2 regions of the Streptomyces sp. NPDC093546 genome follow, and region 2 is predicted to be linked to the other one. Evidence: predicted binding sites of a transcription regulator. Region 2 holds the regulator's gene; the other holds the start of a gene.

Region 1 (7,108 bases), on a different contig from region 2:
CGGCGGCGAGACGTCCAGGTGGAGGTGCACGTCCTTGCGGGTGTGGTTGCCGGAGCCGGAGCTCAGGCCGCGCTGGGCGGCGGCCAGGTTGGCCTCCTTCAGCACGCCCGAGAGGTACGGCCACACCTCGAAGCGCCGCGACCGGAGTGGTACGACACCGTTGTCGAGCCGTGACAGATCCAGCAGCGTCTCGACCAGCCGGCCCAGCCGCTCCGTCTGCTTCAGCGCCGTCCGCATGGTCTCCGGATCGGCCGCCGACACCCCGTCCACGACGTTCTCCAGCACCGCGCGCAGCGCCGCGATCGGCGTGCGCAGCTCGTGCGAGACGTTGGCGACCAGCTCCTTGCGGTGCCGGTCCACCGCCTCCAGGTCGTCCGCCATGCGGTTGATCGTGGAGGCCAGGTCGCCCAGCTCGTCCCGGCGGTCGGCGCCGCGCACCCGGCGGGTGTAGTCGCCGTGCGAGATCGACTTCGCGACCGTGTTCATCTCGTCCAGCGGCGCCGTCAGGCCGTGCGCCACGAACTGGGTGATCAGCAGCGTGGCTATCACCGAGAAGACGGTGATGAAGCGCAGCTCGGTCTCCGTGCGCAGGGCCACCATCAGCAGCCCGGTCGTGATGAAGACCGAGACGACGACGAGCGTGCCCAGCTTGGTCTTGATCGAGATCGTGACCGGCCGGAGCCGCAGCCGCGAGCGGAGCCCGAGCCGGAGCCGCGAGCGGAGCCGGGGCCGCGAGCCGGGCCGCGCTGGCCGCCGGCTCATGGCGCCGGGGTCTCCAGCGCGTACCCGACGCCGTGGACCGTACGGATCCGCTCCGCGCCGATCTTGCGGCGCAGCGCCTTGATGTGGCTGTCCACGGTCCGGGTGCCGGAGGCGTCCGCCCAGTCCCACACCTCGGCGAGCAGCTGCTCGCGCGAGAGCACCGCCCTCGGCGTGTTGGCCAGGCAGACCAGCAGGTCGAACTCGGTCGGGGTCAGGTGCACGTCGTCACCCTTCACCCGGACCCGGCGCTGCGCGTGGTCGATCTCCAGCTCGCCGAGGCGGAGGATGCCGCTGCGCGGCGTCACCGCGGCGAGCGCCGCCCGCTCCACCCGGCGCAGCAGCACGTGCACCCGGGCCGCCAGCTCCCGCATCGAGAACGGCTTGGTCATGTAGTCGTCCGCCCCGACCCCGAGCCCGACCAGCATGTCGGTCTCGTCGTCGCGGGCGGTGAGCATCAGTACCGGTACCGGCCGCTGGGCCTGCACCCGGCGGCACACCTCCAGGCCGTCGAAGCCCGGCAGCATGACGTCGAGGACCATCAGGTCCGGCTGCCAGGCCTCGGCGGCGTCCACGGCCGCCGGGCCGTCCGTCGCCGTCTGCACCAGGAAGCCCTCGGCCCGCAGCCGCGCGGAGATGGCCTCGACGATGGTGGTGTCGTCCTCGACGACCAGCACGCGGCGCTGGGCACCCGGCGTGACCGCCGTACCGGTGTTGCTGGTGTGTGTCTGCTCCATCGCCCCGCCCCTGTTCGCGTACGCCTCGCATGCGTCGCGAACCGCGTGTAGATCCGTGTGTCAGGCCAGCAGCCTAAAGGCACGGACCGGCTCCCGGCTACGCAGGGCGAACGGCGAGGTGGACCACGTCCGGTACGCCCCGGGCAACGGGGATTTCTTCGGTTCTTACCCCGCTGAATCCGGCATTCCGCAATGACTCTTCGAAATCGGCCGACGGCTGCGCGGACCAGACCGCCAGGATTCCGCCGGGGTTGAGGCGGGCCGCGCAGGCCGCCAGACCGGCCGGCGAGTAGAGGCTGTCGTTGTCCTCGGTGACGGTCCAGTCCGGCCCGTTGTCGATGTCCAGGCAGAGCGCGTCGTACGTGTCGGGCGAGGTGCGGACGTACTCGACCAGGTCGGTGTGGAGCAGGACCGTGCGGGGGTCGGCGAGCGCGGCCCCCGAGATGGCGGCGAGCGGGCCTTCGCGGTGCCAGTCGATGATCGCCTGCTCGCGCTCGACGACCGCGATGCGGCCCCAGGCGGGGTTCGCGGCGGCGTGGGCGAGGGAGAAGCCGACGCCGAGGCCGCCGATGAGGACGCAGGCGCCCGGGCGTGCGCCGTGCGCCTCGAGGGCGGCGAGCGCCGCGTCGACGAGCAGCCGCTCCGAGCGGCCGTCGGAGGTGTCCATCAGGAAGGTGCCGTTGGCGATGATCTCGAAGTGGTCGTCGCCGCGTCGGCGCAGCACCACTTCGCCGTACGGGCCTTCGCGTCGGTCGAGGGTCGTGACTGCCATGGGTTCCAGGTTAGTGAGTCGGAGGAACGGCCGGGGAAGTGCCGCCGCCGGCCCGGGACTTGGTGCGGGCGGGGCGTGCCGGTGTGATTCACGTCATGGGCGGCCGGTTGATGGTCGCGTCGGCTGATGGGGCAAGGTGTGAGCGGGGGTTGTCGGGGGGTGTCGAGGAGAGGCGAAAGGCGGCCCGCGGTGCACCGGCTCAAGGCGGCGCGCGAGACGGACGACGGCGGCGTGGGGCTCGCGAGCGCGGATGCTTGCGGCGTGGGGCTCGCGAGCGCGGAGGCTTCGGGCGCCGGTTCGTCGAGGTCGTGGCGCGGCGCCGGCCGGCTGCTGCCCACACCGACCGGTACGCCCTTCACCTTCTGCTACGCCCTCGTTCTCGTCGCCACCTCGCTCTTCGCCGAGTACGGCGACGCCGCCACCGTCTCCGCGCTGCTGCACGGCTCCAGCACCGACGTCGCCCACCTCTCCCGGACCCCTCTGCTCGTCCTGGTCGCGAGCGCGCTGTGGGTCGCGGGCGGTCTCTTCTCGCCGTACGCCATCGGCTTCGTCTTCGTCCTCACCGCGCTGGAGCGCCGCATCGGGGCCTGGCGGGCCGCCGCGGTGTTCCTGGTGGGGCACGTGGTGGCGACGCTGGCGACCGAGATCCCGGTGGCCCTGTCCGTCCTGGCGGGCCATCTGCCGCACACGTCCCTGCACCGCCTCGACTACGGCATCAGCTTCGGCCTGATGGCGAGCGTCGGCGCGCTGGCCGGGCTGCTGAACCCGATGGCGCGGGCCGTCGTGCTCGCGTGGGTGTCCGTGATGCTGCTCCAGGACTTGCTGGCGCTGGAGGATCCCCTCAGCAACTGGGGCCATCCGCTGGCCCTGTTGGTCGGCGTCGGCGGCTGGCCGCTGGCGCGGCGGGCGGCGCGGCGGAGGCAGGAGTGATGGCGACAGCGGCGACGAGAACACCCCTAGGGGGTGCCACTGACAAGGCTCAGTCGTATGCGCTCGACGCCCGCGCGCCAGGGGGCGCCCTCCGCCCCGGCCCAGAGCTCCAGCAGCTCGGACGGCTCCGACACGACCCGGTCCAGGGCGTCGAGGGCGAGGCGGCGCAGCGGCGTGAGGTCGGGGAGGGGTTCCTCGGGGCCGTAGACCGGATCGGTGGGCTCTCCGCCGGGGCACTGCGCGGCGACCAGGGCGGCCGCGGCGACGGCCGTGTCGGCGACGTCCGCGTCCAGGTGGCCGGTGGTGCCGGCGGCGCGGGCGAGGGCGTCGCGGAGCAGGCCCGCGCGCTCGTCCTCCGCCGCCTCGTCGAGGTCGCCGGCGAAGTCGGCGGCGATGTCGTTGTCGAAGGGGCCGGTGTCCCAGGTGCCCATGTGCCTCTCCCGCGTGTGGTGGTGTCCCGGCATGGTGGCAGGCACCTCTGGCAACGCCCACCGGCGTGATCGCTGTCAGCGAACGCGTACCGGGGAACACCTGACGGCTCGCAAGCATTGAGTGGGTACAGCTCAACTTGACTGCCGAAGGGGAGATCATGGCTTCGTCGTCCACACCGCTCACCTTGCCCGTGCTGCCGCTCGATGACGAGGTCGTCCTGCCGGGGATGGTGGTGCCCCTGGACCTCACCGACAGTGAGGTGCGTGCCGCCGTCGAGGCCGCTCAGGCGGCGGCCCGGACCGAGGGGGACGCGAAGGGCAAGCCGAAGGTGCTGCTGGTGCCCCGCATCGACGGCACGTACGCCGGTACCGGCGTCCTGGGCACGGTCGAGCAGGTGGGCCGGCTCTCCGACGGGGACCCCGGCGCGCTCATCCGCGGCCGGCACCGGGTCAAGATCGGCGCCGGGACGACCGGACCGGGCGCCGCCCTGTGGGTCGAGGGCGCGCAGGTCGAGGAGAAGGTCCCGGACCCGCTGCCCGGCGCGGTCGCCGAGCTCGTCAAGGAGTACAAGGCCCTCGCCACCAGCTGGCTGAAGAAGCGCGGCGCCTGGCAGGTCGTGGACCGCGTCCAGCAGATCGACGGGGTCTCCGCCCTCGCCGACAACTCCGGCTACTCGCCCTTCCTGACCACCGCTCAGAAGGTGGAGCTGCTGGAGACCGAGGACCCGGTCGCGCGGCTGAGGCTCGCCACCGAGCAGCTGCGCGAACACCTCGCCGAGCAGGACGTCGCCGAGTCGATCGCCAAGGACGTCCAGGAGGGCGTCGACAAGCAGCAGCGCGAGTTCCTGCTGCGCCGTCAGCTCGAAGCCGTACGCAAGGAGCTGCGCGAGCTCAACGGCGACTCCGGCGACGGCGACGAGGCCGACGACTACCGGACCCGCGTCGAGGCCGCCGACCTGCCCGAGAAGGTGCGCGAGGCGGCGCTGAAGGAGGTCGCCAAGCTGGAGCGGTCCTCGGACCAGTCGCCCGAGGGCTCGTGGATCCGCACCTGGCTGGACACGGTCCTCGAGATGCCGTGGAACGAACGCACCGAGGACCAGTACGACATCAAGGGCGCCAAGGAGACCCTCGACGCCGAGCACGCGGGCCTGGAGGACGTCAAGGAGCGGATCACCGAGTACCTCGCGGTGCGCAAGCGGCGCGCCGACCGCGGCCTGGGCGTCGTGGGCGGGCGGCGCGGGGGAGCCGTCCTGGCGCTGGTCGGGCCTCCGGGTGTCGGAAAGACCTCGCTCGGCGAGTCCGTCGCGCACGCGATGGGCCGGAAGTTCGTGCGCGTCGCCCTCGGCGGCGTACGCGACGAGGCGGAGATCCGCGGTCACCGGCGTACGTACGTGGGCGCGCTGCCCGGCCGGATCGTACGGGCCGTCAAGGAGGCCGGGTCGATGAACCCGGTGGTCCTGCTCGACGAGATCGACAAGGTGGGATCCGACTTCCGCGGCGACCCGGCGGCGGCGCTGCTGGAGGTGCTGGACCCGGCCCAGAACCACACGTTCCGCGACCACTACCTGGAGGTCGAGCTCGACCTGAGCGACGTCGTCTTCCTGGCCACGGCCAACGTCCTGGAGGCCATCCCGGAGGCGCTGGCCGACCGCATGGAGATCGTCCGCCTCGACGGCTACACCGAGGACGAGAAGATCGTCATCGCCCGGGACCACCTGCTCCCGCGCCAGCTGGAGCGGGCCGGCATCGAGGCGGGCGAGGTCGCCATCGACGAGCCGGCGCTGCGCAAGCTGGCCGGCGAGTACACGCGCGAGGCGGGCGTGCGGAACCTGGAGCGGTCGATCGCCCGGCTGCTGCGCAAGGTCGCCGCCCAGCACGAGCTCGGCGAGCGGGAGCTGCCCTTCACGATCGGCGAGGACGATCTGCGCGGGCTCATCGGGCGCCCGCACCACGTGCCCGAGTCCGCCCAGGACCCGGCCGAGCGCCGTACCGCCGTGCCGGGCGTGGCGACCGGTCTCGCGGTCACCGGCGCGGGCGGTGACGTGCTCTTCGTGGAGGCGTCCCTGGCCGACCCGGAGACGGGCGCGGCGGGTCTGACCCTGACCGGCCAGCTCGGCGAGGTGATGAAGGAGTCCGCGCAGATCGCGCTGAGCTTCCTGCGCTCGCACGGCGCCGAGCTGGAACTGCCGGTCACGGGCCTGAAGGACCGCGGCGTGCACATCCACTTCCCGGCGGGCGCGGTCCCGAAGGACGGCCCGAGCGCGGGCATCACCATGACGACGGCGCTCGCCTCCCTGCTGAGCGGCCGCCTGGTCCGCACCGACGTCGCCATGACGGGCGAGGTCTCGCTGACCGGGCGCGTCCTGCCCATCGGCGGCGTGAAGCAGAAGCTGCTGGCCGCCCACCGGGCCGGGATCACGACGGTGATCATCCCCAAGCGCAACGAGGCGGATCTGGACGACGTCCCGGCCGAGATCCTCGACAAGCTGGAGGTCCACCCGGTGACGGACGTCCGCCAGGTGCTGGAGCTCGCCCTCTCCCCGGCGACCTCGGAGGTCCCGGTCCAGACGGCGGCCTGACCGGTCCGACCGGCCCGACCCCACGGGACACCGACGGCCCGCTCGCCCGTACGTCGGCGAGCGGGCCGTCGTGCGCCCGCGCGCAGGCCCTACCCGTTACCGCGCCCCAGCGCGCGCAGCGCCTTGCCCCGATGGCTCAGAGCCAGGTTCACCGAGTCCGGGTTGCCGGACCGGCGGAAGTGGTCGGCCGCCTGCTGGTTGACGGTGACGGCCTCCTCGTACCGTCCCACGTCCACCAGCAGGCCGCCGAGCAGGAGCAGAGCCATGCCCTCTCCCTGGCCGTCGGCGGTCTCCCGGCAGATCTGCAGGTACCGCTCGAACGCGGGGAGGGACTGCTCGTACTGCCGGAGTCCCACGGTGACGATGCCGAGCCGGAACAGCGCCTGGCCTTCGTTGGCGCGGTCCTCTCGGGCCCGGAACAGCTCCGCGGCGCGCCGGTAGGCCGGGGCGGCTTCCCCGGGGCGGCCCATCTTCTCCAGGAGGTGGGCCAGGTGGAAGTGGACCTGGGACTCCCGTGCGCGGTCGCCCGTCCGCGGGTAGACGGCGGCGGCCCGCCGGTAGGCGGTGACGGCCTCTTCGTCCCGGTCCAGCGCCCGCAGGGCGCGGCACAGGTTGAGGAGCGCGGACCCTTCCATGCCGGCGAGGTCGATCTCCCGGAAGAGAGCGGCAGCGCGCTCGTACGTGGGGACGGCCTCGTCGTACCGGCCCTCGGCCATGAGCCCCTCGCCCAAGCGGTAGAGAGCCAGGCCCTCGCCACGGGGGTCGCCCGCCTCCCGGTACCGGTCGACGGCCTGTCGTACGACGGCCAGGGACTCCGCCTGCCGGCCCGCCGAGGAGAGGGCGTCTGCGAGGTGGAGCAGCGCTTCGGCCTCGCCGCGGCCGTTGCCGGCCCCGCGGAAG
Region 2 (7,108 bases):
GCCAACGGCATCATGCACGTGACCGCGAAGGACCTGGGCACGGGCAAGGAGCAGAAGATGACCGTCACCGGCGGCTCCTCGCTGCCGAAGGACGAGGTCGACCGGATGCGCCAGGAGGCGGAGCAGTACGCGGAGGAGGACCACCGCCGCCGCGAGGCCGCCGAGACCCGCAACCAGGGCGAGCAGCTCGTCTACCAGACCGAGAAGTTCCTCAAGGACAACGAGGACAAGGTCCCGGGTGACGTGAAGACCGAGGTCGAGTCCGCGCTCGAGGAGCTGAAGGAGAAGCTCAAGGGCGAGGACACCGCGGAGATCCGCACCGCCACCGAGAAGGTCGCGGCCGTCTCCCAGAAGCTCGGCCAGGCCATGTACGCCGACGCGCAGGCCGCGGGCGGGGCCGCCGGTGCCGGTGAGGCTCCGGGCGCCGCCCAGGGTGCCGACGACGACGTGGTCGACGCCGAGATCGTCGACGACGAGAAGCCGAAGGGGGCCGCATGACGGAGGAGACCCCGGGCTTCGAGGAGAAGCCCGACGTCCCCTCTGGCGCCGCCACTCCCGACGACGCCGCCGAAGCCGCCGACGCCACGTCCGCCGCGGGCTCCACGAGCCCCGCGGACGACGGCCCGGCGGCCCCGGCCGGGGACGTACACGCACAGCTGGCCGGCCTGACGGCCCAGCTGGACCAGACCCGCACCGCGCTCGGCGAGCGCACCGCGGACCTCCAGCGGCTCCAGGCCGAGTACCAGAACTACCGCCGCCGCGTCGAGCGCGACCGGGTCGCGGTCAAGGAGATCGCCGTCGCGAGCCTCCTGACCGAGCTCCTGCCCGTGCTCGACGACATCGGCCGCGCCCGTGAGCACGGCGAGCTGGTGGGCGGCTTCAAGTCGGTGGCCGAATCGCTGGAGACGGTCGCCGCCAAGATGGGCCTGCAGCAGTTCGGCAAGGAGGGCGAGCCCTTCGACCCGACGATCCACGAGGCGCTCATGCACTCGTACGCGCCGGACGTCACCGAGACGACCTGCGTCGCGATCCTGCAGCCCGGGTACCGGATCGGCGAGCGGACCATCCGGCCCGCGCGCGTCGCGGTCGCCGAGCCCCAGCCGGGCGCGGCGCCCAAGGAGGCCGACGCGGCCAAGGACGCCGACAAGGACGCCGCCAAGGGGTCCGGCCCGGAGTCCGCGCAGGAGAACAAGTCCGCCGACGAGGAGAGCGGTGGCCCCGAGGAGGGCTGACGCGATGATCGTCCGAGAGGAGGGACGTCGATGAGCACGAAGGACTTCGTCGAGAAGGACTACTACAAGGTTCTCGGCGTCCCCAAGGACGCCACCGAGGCGGAGATCAAGAAGGCGTACCGGAAGCTCGCCCGCGAGTTCCACCCGGACGCCAACAAGGGCGACGCCGCCGCCGAGGCGCGCTTCAAGGAGATCTCCGAGGCGAACGACGTCCTCGGCGACCCCAAGAAGCGCAAGGAGTACGACGAGGCCCGCGCCCTCTTCGGCAACGGCGGCTTCCGGCCCGGCCCCGGCGGCGCCGGCGGCACCTTCAACTTCGACCTGGGCGACCTCTTCGGCGGCGCCCAGGGCGGGGGCGGCGGTGCCGGCGGCTTCGGCGGCGGGCTCGGGGACGTCTTCGGCGGGCTCTTCGGCGGCGGCGGCCGGCCCGGTGCCGGCGCGCGGACGCAGCCGCGCCGGGGCCAGGACATCGAGACCGAGGTGACGCTCAGCTTCACCGAGGCGGTGGAGGGGGCCACGGTCCCGCTGCGGATGTCCAGCCAGCAGCCCTGCAAGGCCTGTTCGGGCACGGGCGACAAGAACGGCACCCCGCGCGTCTGCCCGACCTGCGTCGGCACCGGTCAGGTGTCGCGCGGCACGGGCGGCGGCTTCTCGCTCACCGACCCCTGCCGGGACTGCAAGGGCCGCGGCCTGATCGCGGAGAACCCCTGCGAGGTGTGCCACGGCAGCGGCCGCGCCAAGTCCTCGCGCACCATGCAGGTCCGCATCCCGGCGGGCGTCGCCGACGGGCAGCGGATCCGGCTGCGCGGCAAGGGCGCGCCCGGCGAGCGCGGCGGCCCGGCCGGCGACCTGTACGTGGCGGTCCACGTGGACGCCCACCCGGTCTTCGGCCGCAAGGGCGACAACCTCACCGTCACGGTGCCCGTCTCGTACGACGAGGCGGCGCTCGGCGGGGAGATCAGGGTCCCGACCCTCGGCGGGCCGCCGGTCACGCTGAAGATCCCGGCCGGTACGCCCAACGGCCGTACGATGCGCGCCCGCGGCAAGGGCGCGGTGCGCAAGGACGGTACGCGCGGGGACCTGCTCGTCACCGTCGAGGTGGCGGTGCCGAAGGACCTCAACGACAAGGCGCGCGAGGCGCTGGAGACGTACCGTCAGGCGATGGCGGGTGAGGATCCGCGAGCTGAGCTGTTCCAGGCCGCGAAGGGGGCTTGAGATGGTGATGGACGGACGTCGACGCAATCCGTACGAGCTGACCGATGACACGCCGGTCTACGTCATCTCGGTGGCGGCCCAGCTGAGCGGGCTGCACCCGCAGACGCTGCGGCAGTACGACCGGCTCGGTCTGGTCTCGCCGGACCGTACGGCGGGCCGCGGCCGGCGCTACTCCGCCCGCGACATCGAGCTGCTCCGCCAGGTGCAGCAGCTGTCGCAGGACGAGGGCATCAACCTGGCCGGCATCAAGCGGATCATCGAGCTGGAGAACCAGGTCGCCGCGCTCCAGGCCCGGGTCGCCGAGCTCAGCGCGGCGGTCGAGGGCGCGGCGGCGGCGATGCGCCAGCGCGAGGCCCAGGTGCACGCTTCCTACCGGCGCGACCTCGTGCCGTACCAGGATGTGCAGCAGGCGAGCGCGCTGGTGGTGTGGCGTCCGGCCACCAAGCGGGCCGAGCAGTAACCCCGAGCGGTAACGGCTGTTCCCAGGGGCCCCCTTCGGTGTACGGAGGGGGCCTTTAGGCTGTCCGGATGCGTACCCGAAGATGCCTGCCGACGGCGGTGCTGGTGGCTCTGGCGGCCCTCGTGGCGGGCTGCGACGACGAGACGGGCGCGGCGCCCCTGCCGGTCCGTACGACGGCGCCTGCGGTGCCCTCGGCGCCGCCCGAGGCCGCCGCGTGCCCGGACTCCGGCGTACGGGTCTCCACGGGCCTCGTGAACGCCGCCATGGGGGTGCGGGGCATGGGGGTGACGCTGCTCAACTGCGGTACGGAGCCGTTCGAGGTGAGCGGCTACCCCGCGCTCGAAGTCCTCGACGCGGAGCGGCGGAAGCTCGACGTCACCGTACGGCTCGGTTCGAACCTCGACACCAGGGCGCGGCCCTCGGCGTTCGTGCTGCGGCCCGGTGAGCGGGCCGAGGCGTCGGTGATGTGGCGCAACACCGTGACCCGTACGGACGTCGTGGCGACGAACGGCGCGTACCTGCGGGTGACGCCCGCGCCCGGCGTCGCGCCGCAGACCGTCGCGCCCGGCGACGGCGGCCCGCTGGACCTCGGCAACACCGACGCGGTCGAGACCACCGCGTGGGCGAGGCCTGCGGGCTGATCGGTCCGGTCGGTCAGTCGCCGTGCTCCAGGATGCCGGACTGGGCGATGAGGTAGCCGAGTTGCGCCCGGCTGCCGCTGCCGAGCGCGGAGGCCAGCTTGGCGATGTGCGCCCGGCAGGTGCGGACGTTCATGCCGAGGCGCCGCGCGATCGCCTCGTCCACGTGGCCCTCGACCAGCAGTTTGGCGATGGAGCGCTGGACGCCGCTGATGCCGTGGGGATGGGGCTCGTAGGTGACGGGTTTCTCCAGGGGGATGGCCTGGAGCCAGAACTGCTCGAAGACGCCCACCAGGTACTCCACGAGCCCCGGGTGGCGCAGCTCCAGGGCGACCTGGCGGTCGCGGCTGGCGGGGACGAAGGCGACCTTCCGGTCCACGATGATGAGCCGGTCGATGATCTCCTCCAGCGTGCGCACCTCCACCTCGGGCCCGATGCGCTCCAGGTAGGCCAGGGTGATGGGCTGGTGGCGCGCCGTGTGCTGGTAGAGGGTCCGCATCTTGATGCCCCGGCCCAGGAGCGGCCGTACCCGGCGCAGGGCCTCGCCGAAGGTGTGGGCGCTGCGGCCGCTGCCGGGCTGTACGGTCAGGAGCTCCACCGAGCAGTCGGCGACGGCGCGGTCGAGGCTGGCGTTGATGCGCTTCAGGCCCTCCAGCACGCTGATGGCGTGGGTGTTGGACGGCATCTGCGCGCTGACCGCCATGAATGGCTCGAAAGCGTCGGCGAGGGCGAGGGTGAGCCGTCTGCGCTCCTGTATCTCCTTCTCTATCGGCAGTATCAGGTGGGCCAGCGCGGTGGACGGCGGCACGGGCCGCAGCCACTGTGCGTCGTCGGGGTCCGGTCGCAGCAGGTCCAGGTCGAGGAGACACGGGGCCGGCGCGACCTCGGCACGCGCGATGCGCCCGGCGCGAAGAGCGTCCGCGTAGAGCTGGGAACCCGTCTCGCAGAGCTCAAAGTGACTATGGGGATGTCCGTGTCCATCCCGATCCGGTTGCATATGTACACCCCCAGGCTTTTTCCGATTCAGGAACATGATGCATTGAGCCAGTGGTGAAAGCGTGGGGAGTGAGTCATCGTCATGACTGCGGGGGAGCGGGATGAATTACCGTCAAGTGAGGTTGCTCGGTCATGGCCAAGAAGCTCATACACGCCGTCGCCGGCGTCGCGCTCTTCGCTGCTGCAGGGGTGGGAATCGCGGTGTCCGCCGAGGATCCCGGCTGGGGCGCGGGGACGACGCACGTCGCTGCGGCTCTGGATCCCGGTTGGGGTGGGGCGACTCCGCTCGCCGCCGAAGCCCTGGACCCCGGTTGGGGTGCGAAGGCTCCGCTCGCCGCCGAAGCCCTGGACCCGGGCTGGGGCGGTACCGCTCCGGCCGCCAACGATCCCGGCTGGGGGTCCGCGGGCGCATGAACGTTCCCGACGACTCGCGTTTCCGTCGCGAGATGGCGTCGGCCTACCGCTCCGGGTGGCATTTCATCGACCTCGTCACGGCCGTGCCGCACAGTGGCGATTCGTTGATGGTCACCCTCTTCGGTGAGCCCATCGTCATCACGCGAGGCGACGACGAGGACATCCGCGCCTACCGCTGCCTGCGCCGGCCCCGCGGGGCCCCACAGCCCGTCCGGTGCGCCATTCGCTACGGCATGATTTTCGTCAACCTCGACCAGCGTGACCACCAGCTCGTCGAGCCGGAGACCACCACCGCCACCCCCCGCAGCGCCTGAGCGGTTCCCCCGTCGTTGTAAATCGCTCAGGTGCTTCCCCCACACAGCGGCACCATCGTGACCTGAACACGATGGTGCCGCTGTGCTTTTTGCCCGGGACGGGGCTTACGCCCGGCCCATGGCGCGCGTGAGCGCGATCTCGATGACGACCCGGTCCGGGTTGGGCGAGGGCGTGCGGCCGTAGCGCTCCGCGTACCGGGCGACCGCGTCCGCGACGACGTCCGGCTCCGTACGGATCCGGGCCACGCCCTCCAGCGTCGCCCAGCGCCCCTTGTCGACCTGGCACACCGCCACCCGCGCCCCGTCGGCGCCCGCCGCGAGCACGTTGGCGACCTTGCGGCTGTGCTTGTTGGTGATCACCCGGGCGATGCCCTTCTCGCCGCCCTCGGGGTCGTACGTCACGCCCACCGCGACGACGTGCGGTGTGCCGTCCGGGCGGGGCGTGGTGAGGGTGGACATGTGGTACTCGCGCCAGAAGCCGAGGTACGAGTCGCCGGGGTTACGGGGGTCTATGGCCATGTGCCGGAACCTACCGGGGGTGGCTTCCGCGAGCCAGCTTGAGTGGAATAGACTCAACTTTGTGTACGTTGGATGAGTCAAACCAGGAATGGGAAGAAGAGGAGGAGACGTCGACGTGGACGCCGAGCTGACCAACCGGAGCCGGGACGCGCTCAACGCGGCCACCAGCCGCGCCGTGTCCGACGGGCACCCCGACCTGACCCCCGCGCACCTGCTGCTCGCGCTGCTGGAGGGCCAGGACAACGAGAACATCATCGACCTGCTCGCCGCCGTCGACGCCGACCAGGCCGCGCTGCGCTCGGGCGCCGAGCGGCTGCTCGCCGCCCAGCCCAGCGTCACCGGCTCCACCGTCGCCCCGCCCCAGCCCAACCGTGACCTGCTCGCCGTCGTCGCCGACGCCACGCAGCGCGCCAAGGAGCTCGGCGACGACTACGTATCGACCGAACACCTGCTCATCGGGGTCGCCGCCAAGGGCGGCCAGGCGGGCGAGCTGCTGGAGCGGCAAGGCGCCGGGGCGCGCAAGCTGCTGGACGCCTTCGAGAAGGCGAGGGGAGGACGCCGCGTGACCACACCGGACCCGGAGGGCCAGTACAAGGCCCTGGAGAAGTTCGGCACCGACTTCACCGCCGCGGCCCGCGAGGGGAAGCTGGACCCGGTCATCGGCCGGGACCAGGAGATCCGCCGCGTCGTGCAGGTGCTGTCCCGCCGCACCAAGAACAACCCCGTGCTCATCGGCGAGCCCGGCGTCGGCAAGACCGCCGTGGTGGAGGGCCTCGCCCAGCGCATCGTCAAGGGCGACGTCCCGGAGAGCCTGAAGAACAAGCGGCTGGTCGCGCTCGACCTCGGCGCGATGGTCGCGGGCGCGAAGTACCGCGGCGAGTTCGAGGAGCGGCTGAAGACCGTCCTGTCCGAGATCAAGGCGAGCGACGGCCAGATCATCACCTTCATCGACGAGCTGCACACGGTCGTCGGCGCGGGCGCCGGCGGCGACTCCGCCATGGACGCGGGCAACATGCTCAAGCCCATGCTGGCCCGCGGCGAGCTGCGCATGGTCGGCGCCACCACCCTCGACGAGTACCGCGAGCGCATCGAGAAGGACCCCGCCCTGGAGCGCCGCTTCCAGCAGGTCCTGGTCGCCGAGCCGAGCGTCGAGGACACCATCGCGATCCTGCGCGGCCTCAAGGGCCGGTACGAGGCCCACCACAAGGTCCAGATCGCCGACTCGGCGCTCGTCGCCGCGGCCACGCTCTCGGACCGCTACATCACCTCCCGCTTCCTGCCGGACAAGGCCATCGACCTCGTCGACGAGGCCGCGTCCCG

What was found. The regulator HspR, encoded in region 2, represses chaperone genes until heat shock. The targets are predictions, from matches to a motif close to TTGAGNNNNNNNNNCTCAA.
Region 1: lon (endopeptidase La) is a predicted target of HspR. The motif match lies at 3,747-3,765, and genes of this name have one in related genera.

The regions. Positions count from the first base shown of each region.
Region 1 is NZ_JBIWJG010000001.1:148,425-155,532, forward strand. Features, by position in the region: gene ACIRNI_RS00720 (ATP-binding protein) at 1-762, opposite strand, end outside; gene ACIRNI_RS00725 (response regulator transcription factor) at 759-1,496, opposite strand; gene ACIRNI_RS00730 (spermidine synthase) at 1,594-2,268, opposite strand; gene ACIRNI_RS00735 (rhomboid-like protein) at 2,458-3,198, shown strand; gene ACIRNI_RS00740 (DUF4259 domain-containing protein) at 3,225-3,629, opposite strand; gene lon (endopeptidase La) at 3,788-6,208, shown strand; gene ACIRNI_RS00750 (tetratricopeptide repeat protein) at 6,298-7,108, opposite strand, start outside.
Region 2 is NZ_JBIWJG010000002.1:451,810-458,917, forward strand. Features, by position in the region: gene dnaK (molecular chaperone DnaK) at 1-498, shown strand, start outside; gene grpE (nucleotide exchange factor GrpE) at 495-1,232, shown strand; gene dnaJ (molecular chaperone DnaJ) at 1,263-2,447, shown strand; gene ACIRNI_RS05210 (heat shock protein transcriptional repressor HspR) at 2,455-2,907, shown strand; gene ACIRNI_RS05215 (DUF4232 domain-containing protein) at 2,976-3,548, shown strand; gene ACIRNI_RS05220 (helix-turn-helix transcriptional regulator) at 3,562-4,578, opposite strand; gene ACIRNI_RS05225 (hypothetical protein) at 4,674-4,955, shown strand; gene ACIRNI_RS05230 ((2Fe-2S)-binding protein) at 4,952-5,269, shown strand; gene ACIRNI_RS05235 (pyridoxamine 5'-phosphate oxidase family protein) at 5,375-5,788, opposite strand; gene clpB (ATP-dependent chaperone ClpB) at 5,904-7,108, shown strand, end outside.